2 regions of the Promicromonospora sp. NPDC050262 genome follow, and region 1 is predicted to be linked to the other one. Evidence: riboswitches for the same ligand, from Rfam matches in the RefSeq annotation. Region 1 holds a riboswitch; the other holds the start of a gene.
The links. Region 1 has a riboswitch for cyclic di-AMP ahead of AB0I29_RS12395 (NlpC/P60 family protein). Riboswitches for the same ligand answer to the same signal wherever they lie in the genome.
Positions count from the first base shown of each region.

Region 2: linked by a shared signal. The riboswitch ahead of AB0I29_RS18040 (C40 family peptidase) and the one ahead of AB0I29_RS12395 (NlpC/P60 family protein) in region 1 are both predicted to bind cyclic di-AMP.

Region 1 covers NZ_JBFAKX010000006.1:290,684-293,989, reverse strand. Annotated here, with positions in the region: gene AB0I29_RS12400 (universal stress protein) at 35-1,015, opposite strand; gene AB0I29_RS12395 (NlpC/P60 family protein) at 1,179-1,823, opposite strand; cyclic di-AMP (ydaO/yuaA leader) riboswitch at 1,976-2,168, opposite strand; gene AB0I29_RS12390 (metal-dependent transcriptional regulator) at 2,309-3,025, opposite strand; gene serC (phosphoserine transaminase) at 3,108-3,306, shown strand, end outside.
Region 2 covers NZ_JBFAKX010000011.1:224,276-227,581, forward strand. Annotated here, with positions in the region: gene AB0I29_RS18035 (hypothetical protein) at 112-1,005, opposite strand; cyclic di-AMP (ydaO/yuaA leader) riboswitch at 1,168-1,363, shown strand; gene AB0I29_RS18040 (C40 family peptidase) at 1,365-2,099, shown strand; gene AB0I29_RS18045 (hypothetical protein) at 2,249-3,184, opposite strand; gene AB0I29_RS18050 (GlsB/YeaQ/YmgE family stress response membrane protein) at 3,190-3,306, opposite strand, start outside.

The sequences.
Region 1 (3,306 bases):
TGAGGGTCTGACACGTTCCGGGACACCGCGCGGGTCAGTCCGGGCAGTGCTTGTTCACCACGAGCACCGGGCACGCCGCGTGGTGCAGCACGGCCTGGCTCGTCGAGCCCAGCAGCAGCCCGCGGAAGCCGCCGCGGCCGCGCGAGCCGACGACCACGAGGTCCGACGCCGTCGAGAACTCCGTCAGTAGCTCGGCGCCCGTGCCGTCGAGCACGATCCGCCGGATCCGCAGCCCGGGGTTCTGCGCCTCGTACCGGTCGATCAGCACGTCCATGCCGGCCCCGATGTCGGCCAGCACCTGCTCCCGGTCGATCGAGGACGGCAGCCACGCCAGCATCCCGGCGTTGCCCACGGGCACGCCCGTGACGGCGGTCAGCTCCGCACCCCACGCGTTGGCCTGCACGATCGCGTGCTGCAGCGCCCGCTCGGCCTGCGGCGACCCGTCCACGCCGACGACGATGCGGCGCACCTCCCGGATCTCGGCGACCCCGCCCGCCTCGGCGTCCAGGGCGGCCGGCGCACCGGCCGGCTCGTCCGCCGCGAGGTCCGGCGGCGTCCAGGAGACGCCGCGGTTGGTCTCGGCGCGCAGCGGCACCACCACCACCGGGCACTTCGCGTGCGCGGGGAGCGCGGACGACACCGTGCCCAGCAACCGCTCCGTGAACCCGCCCCGGCCCCGGGTCCCGACCACGGCGAGCCCGTAGTCGGCGGACAGCTCCACGAGCACGCCCGCGGCGTCACCGGTCGCGACCTCCGTGGTGGCGCGGACCCCCGCGTCGGCCACGCGGTTCTCCGCCTCGACCAGGACCGCCTTCGCGCCCTCCTGGATCGTGGTGTCGTCCAGGGCGGCGTATCCGCCGTCGAGCGACGCGGCGGTGAACGACGGCAGTGAGTAGCTGCACACGATGTGCAGCGCCCAGCCCACGCGGTGCGCGTAGGCGGTAGCCCAGTCCAGCGCGTGCAGACTCGCGGCCGATCCGTCCACCCCGACCAGTACGACCTCGGATCGTGTCATCGCCAGTCCTTTCCTCAGCAGTGCATCTTTGCCCTCCAACGCTACCGGCGGGGCGCGGTCCACGGGTATCCGGAGGCAAAAAGACGGCAGAAAGATGGCAAAGCAGAGCGCCCGCCCGGATCTCCCCGGACAGGCGCTCTGCTGCGGTACTGCGTGGCTGCGATCAGCCCAGGCGGATGAACGTGGGGTTCGACTGCCAGATGGTGCGGAAGTCGACCACGGTGCCCGGCTTGGACGCGTCGATCATGGTGTTGCCACCGGCGTAGATCGAGACGTGACCGGGGGTCCACATCAGGTCGCCCGGCTGGGCCTGCGACGCCGGCACCTGGGTGCCGTAGCCGGCCTGCGCCGACGACGAGTGCGGCAGCGAGATGCCGAGCTGCGCGAAGACGTACGAGGTAAAGCCCGAGCAGTCGAAACCACTCGGGCTGGAGCCGCCGGAGACGTACGGGACGCCGATGTAGCGGCTGGCGATGGAGATCACGGAGTTGCCGATCGCCGACGCCGGGATGTCGACGGACGAGGAAGTGGTCGACACCGCGGTGGCCGCGGCCTCTGCTGCCTCGGCGGCGGCCGCCTCAGCGGCCTCCTCGGCTTCCTGGGCGGCGAGCTCGGCCTGGTAGTCCTCGTTGTCGGCGGCGGAGACCACCGAGACGGCGGACTTCTCGACGCTCAGCTCGGCGTCGGGCGCGACGGTCACGACAGGGGCGTTCGACAGGGACTCGCGAGCCTGGGACGTCAGCGCGTTGAGGTCCACCGAGTTCATCTTGGCGTGGCCGGTCTCCATCGGAGCGGCCTGCGCTGCCATCGCGCCACCAAAGGTGGAAACAAGAAGCCCACCGGCTGCTGCGACGACGGCGGTACGACGACCGACGGCGGCGTTCTGAGCAAGCTCGGTGAGCGGAGTCACGGGGCGCCGCGCAGCACGATGGCGTGCGCGGGTGGTACGTGCGGTCACGTAGTACCTCTCCTTGTACGCCTTCGAGGTCAGCTGTCGGGTTCGGGTGGGAGAAATCACCCGGCCGTGCACTCCCGAAGGATTACCCGGCTTCACCCCGAGGACGCACCCTGGCGCCCGATGGTGGGTCCCCCGCCTCTGTCATGCGGTCGTCTTGGGGCCCCGGCCGGTGACAGAGTTCGGCGTCCGTCCGGAGACTCCCTCGGAATAAACTCCGCGGGAGCGATCCGAACGTACCCGACGTCACCCCCGATGTCACGTTCCGGCAACGAATGTCATGGCGTGTCGGGAACGTGGCCTCACCTTTCCGACAAAGCGGGTGGTTCGGGACACCCTCAGGAGGTCGCGACGAAGAGGTGTCGCGCCAGGTCCTCGCCCAGCTCGAGCGCCGTCCCGGCGCCGTCGACCGTCACGGTGTACGTACCGTCGGTGAGCTCCGCCGTGATCCGCGAGCCGGGCACGAGACCGGCGTCGGACAGTCGGGCCAGCAGCTCGACGTCCGTCTGCAGGGGCTCCGCGATGCGGGTCAGGGACGCCGCGAGCGGCTCGCCCTTCACGCCCTTCTTGGCCGCGGCCTCGAAGGCGGACGGCAGCGAGATCACGCCGGCCAGGAACGGCACGTCCGTGTAGGCCTCGCCCAGCTCGGACAGGCCGGGGATCGGGTTGCCGTAGGGGTCGTGGTGCGGGTGGTCCAGCAGGCCCACGAGCCGCTTCTCCACGAGGTCGCTCATCACGTGCTCCCAGCGGCATGCCTCGACGTGCACGTGCTCCCAGTCGAGCTTGATCACGTCGGTCAGCAGGCGCTCCGCGAGGCGGTGCTTGCGCATCACGCGCATCGCCTTGTCGTGCCCGAGCTCGGTGAGCTCCAGGTGGCGGTCGCCGGTCACGATCACGAGCCCGTCGCGCTCCATACGCGCGACCGTCTGCGACACCGTCGGACCGGAGTGCCCCAGGCGCTCCGCGATGCGCGCGCGCAGGGGGGTGATGCCCTCCTCGTCGAGCTCGTAGATCGTCTTGAGGTACATCTCGGTGGTGTCGATCAGATCCGTCACGTCAGCTCCCGTCATGCGCGCAGCCGTCCAGTCGCCCTGGGCTCGGCGCCCCGGGCGTCGGCCCAGGTTCTAGTCTAGTTCTGTGCCACTGACAATCCCGACACACCTGTTGCCCACTGACGGCCGTTTCGGCTCAGGCCCCTCCAAGGTGCGCCCGGGACAGGTCGATCATCTCGTGGCGAACGCCCACGTGCTCGGTACCTCGCACCGGCAGGCGCCCGTCAAGGATGTGGTCCGCCGCATTCGCGAGGGTGTCACGGAGCTGCTCGGCGCGCCCGACG
Region 2 (3,306 bases), on a different contig from region 1:
GATTACCCCTGAACTGGGGCAAACCTAGGACGACCGAGTCGACGCCGAACAGGCCTCACGCCCGGTTGGGGGTGAAATTTACACAATCGCAATCAGTAAGGGCGCGGGATGTCAGGCCCAGGCCTCGGAGAGCTCGCTCTCGTCATCGGCTTCCCTGGACAGCCGGAGCGCGGCGATGGCCGCACCGAGCAGCAGGGCGACCACCCAGGCCCCGAGCTGGTGCCCGTCGGGAACGATCGCGGCGGAGGCGATCTTGCCCGCGGCGAGGGCCACGGCGGACATCGGGTCCTCGGTGAGCGCCGAGCCCGGCCAGATGTTCTCCTGCACCGCCAGCAGGGCGGGTCCGGCCGCCTGCAGCACCCACACGGCGCCGGCGGCGGGCAGCCAGCCGAGCAGCTCCATCGGCTTGCTGTCCACGGTGAGGCCGAACGCGATACCGAGCGCCAGGGCGAGCACCCACCACGTGCCCGTCGGGGACACCGCGTTGCCGGGCACGAAGCCCCAGAACCAGCCGTCGAGGAGCACCACCGGCAGGGCGAGGGCGACACCGCGCAGAGCGGCCGGCCCGAGGCCCGCCAGGAGCCCGGCCGCGAGGCCGACGATCCCGGCGGCGCAGGTCACCACGAGCATGCCGAGCGGCATGGCGTCACCCGGGACCGTCTCGCGGGCCGCGAGCCACCAGGAGGCGCCACCTGCTCCGGCCATCGCGAGCAGGGTGCCGCCGATCGCGGCGGCGGCGCCCGCCCCGGCCGAGGCGGCAAGGCGGGCGGTGGTCCCGGCGAGCACGCCACCGAGCAGCGCCATGACGACGAGGCCGACCACCGCACCGTCGGCCGTGAAGGGCAGCGGCAGGATGCCCGCCTGGGCGGCGTCAGAAGCGTCCGCGATGCCGGTGACCTGGTACGACAGCTGCGCGAGCCAGGGCAGGAATCCGCAGATCCACCAGACGATCGCACTGATGGGAAACACCCACCAGGCGGAGATACGGGAGTGCGATTCGCCCATGCCGCCGAACGGTAGCGGATGTGTGATGTCGGTCATAACCCCTGAAGCCCGGAACGGCGCAAATCTGCGCCTTCGTTGGGTCAGACCGTAATGCGTAACCCGATCGTGACTTTTTCCGTGAACGTGTGTACTTTGACTTCTGCTCCACCGCACGGTGGAGTCGCGAGCCGGACGCCGAGTCCTGTCACCGGTTCGTGACCAGACGTTCAAGACAGGAGCGGGGGACCCATTCCCGGGCGACAGCAGGATCGTCGTCCTCGGGGTGAAGCCGGACGGAAACCCCCCAGTAGCCGTGCGGCCGGGTTGTACTCCTACCCGAACCCGACAGCTGACCTCGCAGGCGGTACAGGAGACATTAGGTGACGAACTCCCTCCGCGGACGGCATCGTGACAGCCGCCCGGCCCAGACACCGCTGACCATCCTCGCCCGTACCGCCACCGAGAACGCCGGCACAGTTGCCCGCCGCGGCGCGATCGCCGCAGCCGCCGGTGGCGTCCTGATCTCCACCATCGCGACGACGGCCCACGCGGCCCCGGCGATGGACCTGAAGACCGACGTCAAGACCGCGAAGCTCAACTCGGTCGACCTCAACTCACTCACCGCGGTGGCCAAGCAGTCCGTCGCCGCCGCCCCCACCGTGACCGTCCCGGCCGACGCGAAGATGCCGATCGAGATGGAAGCCCTGGGCACCTCCACGGGCGCCGACGGCGAGAAGGGCGAGGGCCCCGCCGTCGTCTCGGTCGACGCGCCGGACCCCGTGCCGGTCGGCCAGCAGGCCGTCAACATCGCCTTCAACTACCTGGGCATCACCTACGTGCTGGGCGGTAACTCGCCGTCGGAGGGCATGGACTGCTCGGGCCTGATCCAGTACGTGTACGCGCAGCTCGGCGTCTCCCTGCCGCACTCCTCGAGCGCGATGCTCAGCTCCGGTTACCAGGTCACGTACCCCGAGCCGGGCGACATCGTCTGGACGCCCGGCCACGTGGCCCTCTACGCCGGCAACGGCATGATCATCGAGGCCTGGGCCGCCGGCATGCCGGTCCGCTACACCGAGATGTGGCAGAACAGCCCGACCTTCATCCGGGTCGTCTGAGCCGGAGCCGCAGGCTCAGACGACAAAGAGGCAGAGCCTGAGCCGCTGGCCTGGACAGCCGCAACACCAGAGTCTCGCGAGGCGCCGCCTCCGCGCCGGGTATCCGGCAGCGGACGCGGCGCCTCTCGCGCACCCGGCCCCGGGGGGGGCTACTCCGGCCAGTCGCAGCTGTCCGCGATGAAGGCGAACAGGTCGGCGCGCGCCGAGTCCGGCATGGGCACGTAGATCACGTGCTGCGCCACCCCGTCGACGCTCGCCGACACGGGCAGGAACGTGCCGCGCTTGTCCTCGCCCACGGCGTGGGCGTCGCAGCGGGCGGGCACCACGGGCAGGGTGACGCTGCCGGAACGCTGCCCGTCGAGCGCGGAGCCGGTCCAGCCGGTCACTTCGCCGTCCGGGTCAGGGTTGTTCGTGATCGTGGTCCCGGCGATCCGGCCGATCGTGACCTCGGGCCCGCCGTCCACCGGATCGATCCGCAGCGTGACCAGGGCGGTCAGCTCGCCGTCGCGCGTCTCGACGGGGATGTCCGCGTCGACGGCGAGGCTCGCGCCCGCGGCTACCGCGGCCGTGGCACAGTCCACCGCGTGGTTCCGCGCGAGATGCCCGCCGGGATCGCCCACCTCCTCGACGACGACGTCGCTGGCCGGCCCGAGCTCGTCGAACTCGCCCAGGGCCAGCGTGATCGTCGCCGACGGCGCGGCGTCCGGCACCGGCTCCTCCGGCCCCGCCGGGAAGCCGGCGCACTCCGCCTCGCCCAGCTCGACGTAGACGTCCCGCGTGGTGCCGGGCCGCAGCGCCGGGGTGCGGTTCTCCTTGGTGGGGTGGGTGGGCCCGAAGCCGTCCGCGTCCAGGGCCCCCGACACCAACGTCATCGTCTCGTCCGAGTCGTTGGTGACCGCGAGGACGATCTCGCGGGCGGCGTACTGCGAGCGCCCTTGGTCCACCTGGACGCTGAGGTGGTCGGCGATGTCGTCGGGCACGGGCCCCAGGGTCGACGACGGCGTGGGCGCGCCCGAACATGCGACAGCGGCCGCCCCGACCAGCGACGTCAGGAGGACGACGAGGGCGGTGCGGCCGCGGGCCACAGCGGTCAGGCGGTCTTGCGCCGGCCGAAGATCGCCTGGGCGATCAGGATGACGATGATCGCGCCGATCACCGCGAAGAGCCAGGTCGACCAGGACCAGAACTCGCTGAAGCTGACGTTGAA